DNA from 4 places in the Neptunomonas sp. CHC150 genome. Region 2 is predicted to be linked to each of the others. Evidence: predicted binding sites of a transcription regulator. Region 2 holds the regulator's gene; each other region holds the start of a gene.
The links. The regulator sigma-54, encoded in region 2, starts transcription at its own class of promoters, with help from an activator protein. The targets are predictions, from matches to a motif close to TGGCACNNNNNTTGCTNT.
Positions count from the first base shown of each region.

Region 1: OW491_RS06305 (BON domain-containing protein) is a predicted target of sigma-54. The motif match lies at 2,054-2,071, and genes of this name have one in related genera.
Region 3: OW491_RS06585 (CmpA/NrtA family ABC transporter substrate-binding protein) is a predicted target of sigma-54. The motif match lies at 1,004-1,021, and genes of this name have one in related genera.
Region 4: OW491_RS00500 (formate/nitrite transporter family protein) is a predicted target of sigma-54. The motif match lies at 2,704-2,721, and genes of this name have one in related genera.

Region 1 is NZ_JAPNXU010000006.1:26,609-30,104, reverse strand. Features, by position in the region: gene OW491_RS06325 (helix-turn-helix domain-containing protein) at 1-584, shown strand, start outside; gene OW491_RS06320 (hypothetical protein) at 599-1,156, opposite strand; gene OW491_RS06315 (DUF1328 domain-containing protein) at 1,443-1,619, shown strand; gene OW491_RS06310 (CsbD family protein) at 1,679-1,870, shown strand; gene OW491_RS06305 (BON domain-containing protein) at 2,107-2,670, shown strand; gene OW491_RS06300 (PA2169 family four-helix-bundle protein) at 2,703-3,158, shown strand; gene OW491_RS06295 (sigma-54 dependent transcriptional regulator) at 3,421-3,496, shown strand, end outside.
Region 2 is NZ_JAPNXU010000012.1:57,430-60,925, forward strand. Features, by position in the region: gene rapZ (RNase adapter RapZ) at 1-188, opposite strand, end outside; gene ptsN (PTS IIA-like nitrogen regulatory protein PtsN) at 223-681, opposite strand; gene hpf (ribosome hibernation promoting factor) at 707-997, opposite strand; gene OW491_RS16110 (RNA polymerase factor sigma-54) at 1,043-2,578, opposite strand; gene lptB (LPS export ABC transporter ATP-binding protein) at 2,616-3,350, opposite strand; gene lptA (lipopolysaccharide transport periplasmic protein LptA) at 3,355-3,496, opposite strand, start outside.
Region 3 is NZ_JAPNXU010000006.1:96,934-100,429, forward strand. Features, by position in the region: gene OW491_RS06585 (CmpA/NrtA family ABC transporter substrate-binding protein) at 1-799, opposite strand, end outside; gene OW491_RS06590 (CmpA/NrtA family ABC transporter substrate-binding protein) at 1,179-2,333, opposite strand; gene OW491_RS06595 (ANTAR domain-containing protein) at 2,330-2,914, opposite strand; gene gltX (glutamate--tRNA ligase) at 3,212-3,496, shown strand, end outside.
Region 4 is NZ_JAPNXU010000001.1:89,952-93,447, reverse strand. Features, by position in the region: gene OW491_RS00505 (bifunctional protein-serine/threonine kinase/phosphatase) at 1-1,658, opposite strand, end outside; gene OW491_RS00500 (formate/nitrite transporter family protein) at 1,796-2,608, opposite strand; gene cynS (cyanase) at 3,052-3,492, opposite strand.

The DNA.
Region 1 (3,496 bases), on a different contig from region 2:
ACCATGCTTTACAAACAATGGCCGATATCCAAGACACGCATATCCATTGGTCCCACCTTACGCATCACGACCGACTCTGCGTGCCAGACAAAACGCTCACTGCGCTACGCTTTTTACTGAACCGTTTACTCAGCCAGCAAACAAACGAACACCAATCGCGATTACAATATGACATTGTCATGATGGCATTGTTAGAAATCTTGAAAAAAGAAAGCCCCAATGATCAGGTCACACCCAGCTACCACCGCCGCAAGTTGGTTGTCGACCAAGTGCGAGAATATTTAGCACAGCTTCCTGATAAGGCTGTCACCATTACTGAACTGTGTGAACACACCAATGTGAGCCGTCGAACTTTGCAGTACAGCTTTGAAAGTATAATCGGTATTAGCCCAGTTCATTATTTGCGTATGAGCCGTTTAAATAGCGTTAGACGCGCACTCAGTTTAGCCTCTAGCGAGCAGCAATCTGTAGCGAATATTGCAAGCTATTGGGGCTTTTGGCATTTAAGCCAGTTCGCAAAAGACTACCGAGAACTTTTTGGCGAAAAGCCCTCGGACACACTACTACGCTCTCCTTTGCTGTGATTACCCTGCAAATATTAGTCAGATACCACTTGGCCACGATACCGGCGCGAGTGGCTTTTGGGGCGAACCGGGCTTTCTTCTAATACTCTTTGCCCACGGTATATGCGTTCAGATTTAGGCTTTGTATTTTCTTGGCTATTTTCTTCATCTTCAGCTGTGGGGTAATCAATCACGGGGGTAGCTTCAGGCTCAACCTCCGCAATGAAACCCAGCGATTCCAGCAGCGCATCACCTTCGGCTTCATCAAGCACATACAACAATGGGTACTGTAAGTTACTTGAGAATGAAAACCGTAACTCGCTAGTGCGTGCCAGTTCACTTAGTTTGGCAATCGCGCTTTCATTCACTAAACCGGAGTAAGCGACTCCTACAAGGCGGCCGTAATTTAAAACAACCTGCCCCGCTTTATTTTCATCGGTGGCTATAAATAAGGTGCCTGTCTTTTTCTCTTTGCAGTTTTCAAATAACGGCATCCAAGCGTTTTGTATAGTCTTTGTAGATTTATCATCAGCGGTGGTGTCCGCTGCGGGTACTTCATTCTGTATTGGGCTCGATAACTTATCGACCGGCATACGAAAATCCTCTTAGGGTAAGGTCCGGGCTATTCGTCACTTGTGTCTCTAATTGCATGCAATTAATAAACCAATGCTTTAATAAAACCGTTTCATCTCACCGGACCTCACTTTTTTGTGCCGTGTACTTTTTTCAATCCAGCCTGTTGTAAGTACCTAAAGGCTACACCTAAGAAGGTTGCTCACCCCTCAAAAAAATTGATTTAAGCAATGTAAATCAGCCACTTAAATAAGTTGGCACAAGTATCGCTATACCTTACACAATTAACAGATTAGGAGAATGATCATGTTAGGTTGGGCATTAGTATTTTTTATCGTTGCAGTTATCGCCGCTGCCTTAGGATTTGGTGGAATTGCAGGCGCCGCAACAGGGATTGCACAAATATTGTTCTTTATCTTTTTAGTGCTACTTGTTGTGTCCATTGTGATGCACCTAATTAAAGGCCGATCACCCCGCGTATAGGCTAACGGGAGCAGATAAAGCCACCATTACATTTAACTCGGTATGTTAAGGAGAAGGATATGAATACTGATATTTTAGAAGGCAAATGGAAACAAACCAAAGGTGAAATCAAAGCCAAATGGGGCAAGCTTACCGATGATGAAATAGATGTTGCCAAAGGTAATACTGAGAAGTTCCTCGGAATCATGCAGGAAAAATACGGTATGGAACGAGATGAAGCACAAAAAGAGCTGGACAAAATAACGCGGTAATTAAGCGTCCCACTCCCTTAAAAGCACTCATCTGAGTGCTTTTTTTATGCGCTATTTTTAAAAATCTATTCATGAAAAGAATGCAAAACCCTCGGAAAAAACTACATGCTACACATGTAGTAAATAATTAAAAAATCCTCAAATATTTACATAAACTACTGATTAATAACAATTTATTAAAAATGGCACAGTAATCGCTATCCTTACCGTAACTTTCACTAAAGGAGAATTTTCAAATGAATACTAAAAAAGCATTGATCACTGCCATGACTGTAACTGCATTGAGCGCTGCTCCTGTATTTGCTGCTGAAAACACCTGGAAAGGCGAAGCAAACGATGCATGGATAGATGGAAAGCTTGAAACTGCATTGATGTTGAATGGTGAACTCAACAACTTCGAAATCGACACTCAGGTCAATAAAGGTATGGTCACATTGACTGGCGATGTTAACAGCGAAACAGAAAAAGACCTTGCAGGCCAAATCGCTCAAAACATCGAAGGGGTTGGCGATGTTAAAAACGAGTTAATGATAAATCCTGATCATAAGTCTGATATGGAAACCGCCGGTAGCAGCTTTGCTCGCTCGTGGCATGACATGACCATTACTGCTGGGCTTAACATGGAATTTGCTGCCAATGACGACTTAGAGGCAACCGAAATCGATGTTGATACCGATAAAGGAGTTGTCACCTTACAAGGTGAAGTGAAGAGCGACGCGGCTAAAGACTTGGCCGTAGAAATGGCCAAAGGGTATGACAATGTTGTATCTGTGGAAGATAACTTAACTGTAGTGCAGTAACGCACTCATGATGTACGACTTGAGGATTGACTATGCTAGCGAATAAAGACAATCGCTTAGTAAATGAGCTGATAGCGATCTGTCATGACGGCCAACGCTTCTATAGACAAGCGGCTGCCGAGGTGACAGACAGCGATCTCAAGTCACTTTTTCGTGAAATGGCCAGTATTCGCGCTGAAATAGCCGAAGACTTGACTAAAAAGGTAGAAGAAAAAGGAGGGTCGCCTGAGATAGGCGGCTCTCTTGTTGGCAAAATGCGAACCGTCTACACCGATGTCAGTACGCAACTCTCTGATGATGCAAATTATCATTTTGTTTCAGAGTTAGAGGCATCGGAAGAAGTTACATTAAACATCTTCAGGGACGATATTCGAAAAGTAGACAGTCCCCATTTAGCTAACGATATAGCAAGACACCTCGCCACGATCCAAGTGACTCACGATAGGATGAAAGACATCAAAGATAGCTTAACGGCTGTTAAGCATTGAGCCATCTCTGTATAGTCTTACACAAGGGTGCTAAGGCGCCCTTTTTTATTAGCTTGTACTTTAAAATGGTTAGTTTATGAACTATCCACGTTATACCTCAAAAATTTAAGGAAACTTTAATCTACTTAGCGGTCTCCAACGTAATAGGTCAAAATCCAGTTTCCTGCATGTATGGATTTCACTATTTGCTATATCAGATTTATTTTTTACAAAACATGTTTTGTTTTTACATTGTCACAGAGCAACTAGGAAGGAACCGCATATGCCACATTTACATCTAGTGACCCAAGACGAGGTCATTGTAGAATCCCTTCTACCCCTTTTAACAAAAACAGGGT
Region 2 (3,496 bases):
GATAAGTTACGAGCATCGATACAAACGGCTATTTTTTTGAATTGAGCATCGGCTTCTAGATGCTTAATTAAATCCGGCAATAGCATAGCCGGTAAGTTATCAATGCAATAAAAACCCACATCTTCCAATGCCTGCAAGGCTGAGCTTTTTCCTGAGCCGGACATCCCGCTAATGATTACCAATTTCATGAGAGCTCTCTTATTGCATTAGGCTGATGTCACTTTATTGGAATAAGCGCATCGCTGTAGCCAATAGGTTTTCATTGCTGTCGGCTTTTCGAAGGGCGACACGGCATTCATCTTGGCTAAAGACTTCTGCTAATTTTGCTAAAGTGCCGAGGTGCTCATCACAGGCCGCTTCAGGGACTAGCAAAAAGAACAGTAAATCTACAGGACGGCTGTCGATAGCATCAAAATCGATAGGCTCTGCTAAGTGAATCAGCGCTCCTATCGGTGCTTCGATACCCGCTAATCGGCAATGGGGTATAGCAACCCCTTCACCGATGCCGGTACTGCCCAGCCTTTCTCTGCCAATTAGGCCGGTGAAGATAAGTTCGTGTGTGACTTCTTCACCGACTGATTCAGCAATGAGTTTGCTTGCCATTTCTAGCACGCGCTTTTTGCTGCCGCCCTCTACTGCTTGTAGAGTGCGGCTAGGTGTTAACAGAGAAATTATGGGCATATGACTTCAATTAGTTATTAGAAGGTTATTTATGGCTCTTGAGCTTTTCTTTATGTTTGATGATTTGACGGTCTAGCTTATCCGTCAGGGCATCAATGGCCGCATACATATCCGGCTGCTCACTGGTTGCAAATATTTCGCCTCCAGCAATATGCATGTCAGCTTCGGCAATTTGCCGCTGTTTATCAACACTCAAGGTCACTTGTACGTTAGTGATGTTATCGAAATGGCGTTCTAGCTTGTCAAACTTAGTGTGTACATACTCGGACAGTGCTTCAGTCAGTTCTACATGGTGACCTGTGATATTGATCTGCATAGATTGTCTCCTTAGCACGACTCTTCAGTCGTATGCGTATCGTTATTAAACCAGACGCTTGCGTTCATTAGAAGGAGCGATTCCCATCGCTTCGCGATATTTGGCGATCGTCCTTCGAGCGACCTGGATTCCTTCTTCATCGAGAAGTTGAGCAATTTTACTATCACTTAAAGGTTTAGCAGGGTTTTCGGCAGCTATCAGTTTTTTTATGACCGCTCGTATGGCTGTTGATGAGGCTGCGCCACCATCGCTGGTGTTGACATGGCTTGAAAAGAAGTACTTTAGCTCAAATATTCCGCGAGGTGTGTGCATGAATTTTTGTGTCGTCACACGTGAGATAGTGGATTCGTGCATCTCAACTGCTTCGGCAATGTCATGTAACACCATGGGCTTCATAGCTTCTTCACCATGCTCAAGAAAATCTACTTGCCTTTCGATAATTTGACTTGAAACTTTTAGCAGAGTTTCATTTCGGCTGAGTAGACTCTTAATAAACCAGCGTGCTTCCTGTAAATGGTTTTTTAAATAGGTGTTATCCGCGCTGGAGTCCGCTCGGCGAATCAAATCAGCATACTGAGTGTTGATCCGTAAATTAGGTGAAGCTTCAGAATTCAAGCGCACGGTCCAAACACCTTTGAGCTTTTCCACAAAAACATCTGGAATCACATATTCAGCTTTTGAAGGTGAAATCATTGCTCCCGGCTGCGGGTTTAGCGTTTGAATGAGTTCAATAATAGCCTGTAATTGTGGTTCTTTGATGCGTAGCTTGCGCATCAATTGTTTGTAATCATGGTTACCCAGTAAGTGGATATAATGTTGGCACAAGTTCAACGTTTGCGCTAACAAAGGAGGCGGCTCAGGTAATTGTTTTAATTGTATGCACAGGCATTCACCTAAGTCGCGGGCCGCTACACCGGGCGGATCAAACTGCTGTACGCGATGCAATACGGCTTCGAACTCTTCCAGTTCTGCTTCTTGGAAGCGTTCTGGTTCTTGGCGTTTAAAGTCTTCAAGCAGCTCTTCAATGTTAAGGCGTAAATAGCCTTCGTTGTCGATCGCATCGATAATGGCTTCAGCAACTAAACGGTCGTCTGCGGACATCCTTGTTAGGTTAAGTTGCCATAGCAAATGGTCTTGGAGACTCTCCTCGGCACTATCATTCGATTCAAAAAAGCTGTCATCGTCACGATTACTTGTGCTCGATGTGTTGCTGCTAGTTTGGTAAGTGTCGTCCCAAGATGAATCGGTTGATAACTCACTGGGGATGTCATCGTTCCACTTGTCGTCAAAAGAGTCGGGTTCTTGGTCGTCAGATTGTGTCGATTCTTGTGTTGTTTGCGCCGTGTATTCCGATGGGGTTTGATCTGAATTGCTAGGCTGCTCGCTCTGTGTAGAGTTGTCCTGCGGAGCCGCATTGTCTTCACTGTCTTCATTAGTTTCCAGCATGGGATTGCTGTCTAATGCAGATTGAATCTCCTGCTGTAGATCAAGTGTCGATAATTGCAGTAAGCGAATTGCTTGCTGTAATTGTGGGGTCATCGTGAGATGTTGCCCCATTTTTAACTGTAATGACTGCTTCATAAATTACAAGTAGACTCCAGAAAACACGAGGTGTTGCTTATAGTCGAAACGATTCGCCGAGGTAAGCAGCACGAACTTTTTCATTTGCCAGTATATCGCTTGGCTCGCCTTCAGCTAGGATAACACCTTCACTGACTATGTAGGCTTTCTCACAAATGTCGAGTGTTTCTCTGACATTGTGGTCCGTTATTAAGACTCCAATACCTTTTGATTGTAGGTGTTTTATCGTCTTTTTAATATCATTTACAGAGATTGGGTCAACCCCTGCAAAGGGTTCGTCTAACAAAATAAAAGCGGGCTCGGAGGCTAGGGCACGCGCTATTTCGACTCGGCGTCGTTCTCCACCAGACAAGCTCATGCCTAGACTATTTCGTATGTGCGTAATGTGAAACTCTTCTAGCAACTCTTCCATTTTGGCTTTTTGTTGATCAACTGATAGCTCTTTTCGCATTTCTAAAATGCCAAGTAAGTTATCTTCAACACTGAGCTTTCGAAAAATAGACGCTTCTTGAGGTAAGTAACCAATTCCTTTGCGTGCGCGTTGGTGCATAGCCAAAGGGGTAATCGTTTCTTCGTTGATAGCTATTGAGCCGTTATCAGCTTTGACCAAGCCCACAATCATGTAAAAGCAGGTAGTTTTACCGGCACCATTGGGACCCAGAAGTCCTACGATTTCACCGCTATTGACCGAGAGGGATACATCGCGAACGACATTACGTTTTTTGTATGATTTTGCTAAGTTGCGAGCGTGTAAAGTGCTATCCGGCGTCATCATATTATTTCGCTTTTGGTTGGATAATCATTTGTACGCGCTGTCCTGAGTTGCCTTCACCGCTATAGGCATTAACGAGAGACTTTTCCATCTGATAGACAATGCGTTCGCCGCTGAATTGGTTCTTGTCTTGTTCTACGCGAGCG
Region 3 (3,496 bases), on a different contig from region 2:
GATCAGCCCATTGGCTGGATACGCCAAAAACTTTCTCTGGGTTATCACGCCAAATCTCGTAATCGGTCACCACAGGAACCCCAATCCCTTTAAATACAGCTTGTTGGTTCCATGGCTCGCCTACGCAATAACCATAAATAGTGCCAGCTTCCATTGTGGCGGGCATTTGAGGTGGTGGCGTTACTGATAGCAAAGCGTCAGCATTGGTAATGCCTTGCACATCAGAGCCTGAAGAGTAGAACCCTGGGTTTATACCGCCAGCAGCTAACCAATAACGTAGCTCGTAATTGTGGGTCGAAACAGGGAAAACCATACCCATTTTGAAAGGTTTGCCTTCTGACTTAAACTTTTCGACAACAGGCTTTAAAGCATCTGCTTTGATGGGGTGTACGGGTTTTCCATCAGCGCCTGTTGGGATATTGGGTTTCATTTGCTCCCAGATATCGTTAGATACGGTAATCGCGTTACCGTTTAAGTCCATGCTGAATGCAGTGATGATATGCGCTTCAGTACCGTAACCGATGGTTGCACCTAAGGGTTGGCCTGCGAGCATATGAGCACCGTCAAGCTGGCCGTCGATTACGCGATCTAATAAGACTTTCCAGTTTGCTTGTGCTTCGAGAGTGACATACAAGCCTTCATCTTCGAAATAGCCTTTCTCGTAAGCAATGGCCAAAGGCGCCATATCCGTTAATTTAATGAAGCCGAACTTAAGATCTTCTTTTTCCGGCTCGCCTATTTCTGCGTGAGCAGGTGTGAAAGCCAATAGGCTTGAAACCGCAGCCGCACCAAATGTCATAACGGTTTTGCGTAACAAGTTACGGCGGCCGATGACAGACTTCAGAACATTCTTTTTCAGAAAATCGTTGGACATGTTTCAAGCTCCCTAAGTATAAAAACAGAAAAGGCGCCCCGACCGGAGGGTGAGATCCGGTCCAAAGGGCGCCTTTGCCTAAATAAATTATGTGTACATATTTAATGATGTGTATGTACTTAATTTGATATAGCAGAGAGCGTGCCAAATATTTAAAAAGCCCGCTATAACGGGCTTTTAAGAGAAAAACTATGTGAGTTTAGTGAGGATGGCCTAGCTAATAGTGCATTAATTTGTGCATTTTTTGAGCGCCACTACCCAGTTAGGCACTAGGTTGGCGCACATTTACTAGGCCCTTAGTCCTCTATCGAAAACGAATATCGGACGGCATGACAATAGGGTGGTGTGTGCCGGCTATTTCCCAATTGCCAGCATGAACGCCTTCGTCTTTTGTGTTCTCACAAGGGAGGTTTATGTCGAGCGCACTGGCTACCTCGCGGTATAAGCTCGTTAAATAGGTTTGTTCGACAATGTTATCCAAAGACTCTGGCGCCTGATTGTGATCGCTGACATTGAGAATGTGTTGGCTAAACCATCTGGCCTGCGATAGCCATGGGAAGGTAGCAATGGGCGGAGTAAAGCTATGCTGCCCAAATAGCAGGTTGATACTATCAATGTCATCAATAGGGATGTAATCGTTGTTTAATAACAGTGCAAATCCACTCAGTTTGTTTGTTTCGTTATCTAACCACGAGCAAGCTTTTAAAAGAGCGGCAATGAGGCGTTGGTGGGTTGCAGGGTTGCTTTCGCTCCAAGCTTTAGTCACACCGAGCACTTTATCTGGTGCATTTTCCCAAATTTGATGGCCGCTTAGCAGTTTGTGTCCAACGCCTTTGGCCTGCGCCAAACTGTTCCAAGGTTCGCCCACACAAAAAATATCAATCACGCCGCGCTGCATGGCATCAACCATTTGCGGAGGAGGCACAACGATCAGTTTTAGTTTCCCTTGCGGGTCTATATCAAAGTGCTGCAGCCATTCCCGTAATAGAAAGTGATGGGTGGAATACGTATGGACAGAAGCAACGTTTAGAGTACCCTCAAAACCTTCAAGGTAGCTTTTTAGTGCCAGCGCCGCTTGCTCGCTATTGAGTGCAATATTGGATGGGTTGATTGCCTCCCATAAGGTCTTTGAGACCGTAATGGCATTGCCGTTTAGCCCCAGTCCCATAGCCGTCACCATAGGTTGGCTAGCACCTAAGCGCATAGCACTGGCTAACACAATACCTGCCGGCATTGGGGCGGCGTCTAACAGGCCATACTGCACTTTATCTCGAATGCTTGCCCACGATGATTCGCGGCTAAGTGTTACGGATAAGCCCGCTTCTTCAAAAAAGCCTAACTCTTTTGCAGCTACTACGGGTATACAGTCGAGTAGGGGGATATATCCAATGTTCAATTCAGATTTTTCGGCAGCAGGAAAATCGTCAGGTAAACGGATATCGGTGGTTGCTGAATTCATGACACCAACTCCAAAACAGAAATAATATTTTTAGCAATGTCGTTTAATGGCTTTTGCTGATCCATCGCCATTTTGCGCATTGCTTTAAAGGCTTGCTCTTCTGAGCAACGGTTATGTTTCATGACTAAGCCTTTAGCACGCTCAACTATTTTACGGTCAGCTAACTCATTTTTGGCGTCAGCTAACTCAGAGCGTAATGCTTGGAACTCTCTAAAACGTGCAGCGGCCACATCTAAAATGGCTTTCATACGGTGGTGTTCTAGTCCATCAACAATATAAGCACTTACACCTGCGCGAATCGCCTTTTCGATGGTTGGCTGATCACCCTGTTCGGCAAACATCACAACGGGGCGCGGCGAACTCTGGTTAAGGATTGCCATGTTCTCTAGTACGTCGCGATCGGGCGAGTCTAGGTCCACAATAATCATATCGGGTTTTAGCTCTTCCACTCGGTCAGCTAAATGATCGGTTGTATCAAGGCGGGCTAAAACGTCATAGCCTTGATCACGTAACGCCTGCTCAACCAGAGCGGCACGTCCTCGATCTTCATCGATAACCAGTACAGATAAACGTTTCTTCAATTGAGAGTCCTAAGCAGCTTTCATCATAGATAAACAAGAATACTGGCCGGTGGAGCCAGCGAACCTCACCCAATTCATTATTCCCGCTATTCTACACATAGGCGGGATAAGCAATAAATACGCCATGCGTCCCATTGTTGCTCAGAAAAAATAAACCATTAGCTAGGTGGCATGTCGATTAGCACGGCGCGGTTTGCATGCGTATAATACCGCTTTTTCGTATGTCTTATTTCATTATTAAGCTTTACGCATTGATTCACTCATATATTCAATCATCGTTGTTGTGGTAGGAAGAGAATGACTGTACGTACACGTGTTGCACCATCGCCGACTGGCGATCCTCATGTAGGCACAGCCTACATAGCCTTGTTTAACTTGGCGTTTGCGCGCCAGCATGGCGGGCAATTTATCCTCCGCATAGAGGATACCGACCAGACACGTAGCACGTCAGAATCGGAACAAAAGATCCTCGATTCATTGCATTGGTTAGGCTTGGAATGGGATGAAGGTCCAGACGTTGGAGGCCCTCATGGTCCTTACCGCCAAAGCGAACGTAAAGACATGTATGCGCAATATGCTTAC
Region 4 (3,496 bases), on a different contig from region 2:
AGCACCGGATTACGATCCATCAACGGCGGTTTTGTTTTGCTGATAAAGGCCTGATTAGGATGGCGTAAGTCATAGATAAATTCTGACAATACGTCATAGCGTTTTTCAGGAAACGGATGCACTGCTTTTTTGATGACGCCGTCAATCCATGCGGGTATTTCACGCTCTTCATCTAATAACGTCTCATAAACTAATTTCCTCTGCGCCGCTCTAGTTTTACAACGAGCGACTTGTGCTCCATAGGGCAACCGCCCTGTAAGCATCTGATAAGCAATCACACCCAGAGAAAAAATATCTGACTGCACCGTGCCATTTTCACCTAAAAAGTATTCAGGCGCTGCATATTGCGCAGTACCCAACAAGTTATGATGCTCAACTGGCGTGGACATTTCCATAATGCCTGCTACGCGAGTAGAACCAAAATCGATAATTTTCACCGTTCCTGTTGTATCAATCATGATGTTTTCTGGACGCAGGTCTTGATGCAGCATTTCAGCACGGTGAAAGGCTCGAAGCCCTTTAGCGATCTGTTCAACAATCCCTCTAACTAGCTCAATATCCGGCTTAGGGTTGTCAATCATCCACTGAGTTAACGTTTGACCTTCGATAAACTCGTTGGCTGTATAGGTAAAGTGACGCTTACGCGTATGCGATACTGCTTTAAGGACATGTGCATTATTAACGCGCTTGGCTATCCACTCTTCCATCAAAAAACGTTCTAGATATGCAGGATCATCTCTTAGATCAACGGAAGGGGTTTTTAAGACTACCTGCTGCTGCGTTTGAGTATCGACCGCCAACAAAACATGACTACGGCTACTTGCATAAAGCTCTCGGATAATGAGATAGCCATCAAACTCCATACGCGCCTCTAACACTGGCGGGAATGGCAACTCAGTCAATTCATGATAGAGCGATTTAACGTCTTGCTCAGGTAGTGAGTCAACTCTAACCACCTGCACCGTTACATTATCATCACTGCCCTGCTCAAGTGCTTCCTCAAGAATCAGCTTAGCCGCTTTATCTAAATCATTATGACTACCTTCAATCGCCTGGCGAACAAACTTATCCGCTACAAACTCATAGACTCCATCAGTCGCCAGAACAAAAACATCCCCCTCAATTAATGGATACGCGCTGTAGTCAACCTCTAGGTGCGAATCCATACCCATAGCACGGCTCAAATAGCTGGTATCTTGCGACACCCAAAACCGATGATCGTCGGTCAGCTGCTCCCAATCATCACCACGAAGCCGATAAACACGCGCATCCCCCACATGAAATACATGAGCCGTGGTGGACTTTACAATCAAAGCACTTAAGGTACAGACATAGCCTCGGTCTTTATCATACCGATACTGACTCTGCCGAGTTTGGGAATACAGCCATGAGTTCGTAGCACCCAATACAGTTTGAGCAGATTTTTTTACCGACCATGCCTCAGAAGTACAGTAATAATCCGCCAAAAAGCCAGTAACAGAAGACTCACTAGCCTCCTGACTTACATCGCTACTACTGATTCCATCAGCCAACACCACAGCCACACCTTTCGCACTCAATTGCGGCTCTTTAGGCACTAACACTCCGTGAAAGTCCTGATTAACTGCTTTAAGCCCTTTATCAGAGCACTGGCCTATTGATACTCGCAACTGACTCATATGGCGCCTTTTTAACGACGAAAAAGCCTCGGCTGTTTCCAGCCAAGGCTTATTTTTATTTATCGCTGCCACAAACATACTGGCTTTAGTTTTGTACCCACAGCGACAAATCAATTTATCTTGGTGATGGCACTCACTTACATTGCTTTACGTTTAGCACCCGTACGAACATGAGTGCTATACAAGGTCAAGCCTGTAAAAGCCAAACCACCTACAAGGTTACCCAGCGCTGTTGGAATCTCATTCCAAATAAAATAGTCAGCAATCGAGAAATCACCGCCCATGATGATACCTGATGGGAAAAGGAACATATTCACAACCGAGTGTTCAAAACCCATAAAGAAGAAGAGCATGATAGGCATCCACATCGCGATTACCTTACCACTTACCGAGGTTGAAACCATCGCGCCTACAACCCCCATGGATACCATCCAGTTACACAGCATGCCGCGCAAAAAGATAGTAAACCAGCCCGCAGCACCGTGCTCAGCATAACCAACTGTACGCGCATGCCCTATTTCAGCAATCTTTTGACCCACAGCTCCTGGTTCAATCGAAAAGCCATACGTAAACACAAATGCCATCATAAAGGCGACCGTTAACGCTCCAGCAAAGTTACCGAGGAACACCAAGCCCCAGTTGCGCAAAATACCATTGACGGTCACACCAGGTCGCTTATCAAGCAGTGCTAATGGGCACAATACAAACACCCCCGTCAGTAAATCAAATCCCATCAAATACAGCATACAAAAGCCAACAGGAAACAGTATTGCGCCAATTAAAAACACTCCCGTTTGCACGGCAATAGTTACCGCAAATACAGCGGCCAGCGCCAATATAGCTCCCGCCATAAAGGCGCGAATAAGCGTATCTCGTGTCGACATAAAGATTTTGGATTCACCCGCATCCACCATCTTTGTCACAAACTCCGTAGGGACTAAATAGGACATAGTTAATCTCTCTCTAAGTAATGCCTGTATTGGCAATTAGCTAATAACAGGAAGGGCGTAAATCATCTTTACCAATCTCTTCCTCACAAGCTGTTTGAGCAATAACTATTCCAAACAAGGCCGAAACCAACAGAAAAACACAAAAAGCCACACCTAACCTTTACATAATCACCCTATTTTTAAGGCAATCAGAGAATGAGAGATTAAAAAATAATGCTAGCAAAATACATACACCAAGTTGGTATTTACAACAAAACGCTAAATTCTAACGTGCTATTCACGCCTCATAAGCGCGCCAACCGCAAAATTTAACGAAGAAAGTGCACAAAAAACGTACACTTTACTCAGCCGACCACACTACCCGCGAATAAAGCACCAAAACCCGACTTCAAGACAAAGCAGGCCTCAAACACAAGCAAGCCGTCATGCTCATACCGCTATGATTACCAACTCTTGTAAGGCAGGAATTTACCACTCATGGTCAACACCACACGGTCTCCTTTAGGGTCCTCAACTTTATCGACCTCCATGGTGAAGTCGATTGCACTCATAATTCCATCACCAAACTTTTCTTGGATGACCTCCTTCAACGTCCCGCCATACACCCCCATGATTTCGTAAAGCCGATAAACCAGCGGGTCAGTAGGGACCACTTGATCCCACACTTTGGTCGGGAAAGCCGTTAATGCTTCTGCAACCTCGCAAGACAACTCTAGATACTCAGCTATAGCAGCCGCCTTTTCCGCAGAGGCACTATTCATCCCAAGACACGCCGATGTAAGCCACACAGGCGAACAACCAATTTCGTTGGCGATGCCCTCCCATGTCAGACCCTTTTCTGCCTTTTTAGCCATTATTGCTTCAGTCATTGCTAACTTATCCATGTTA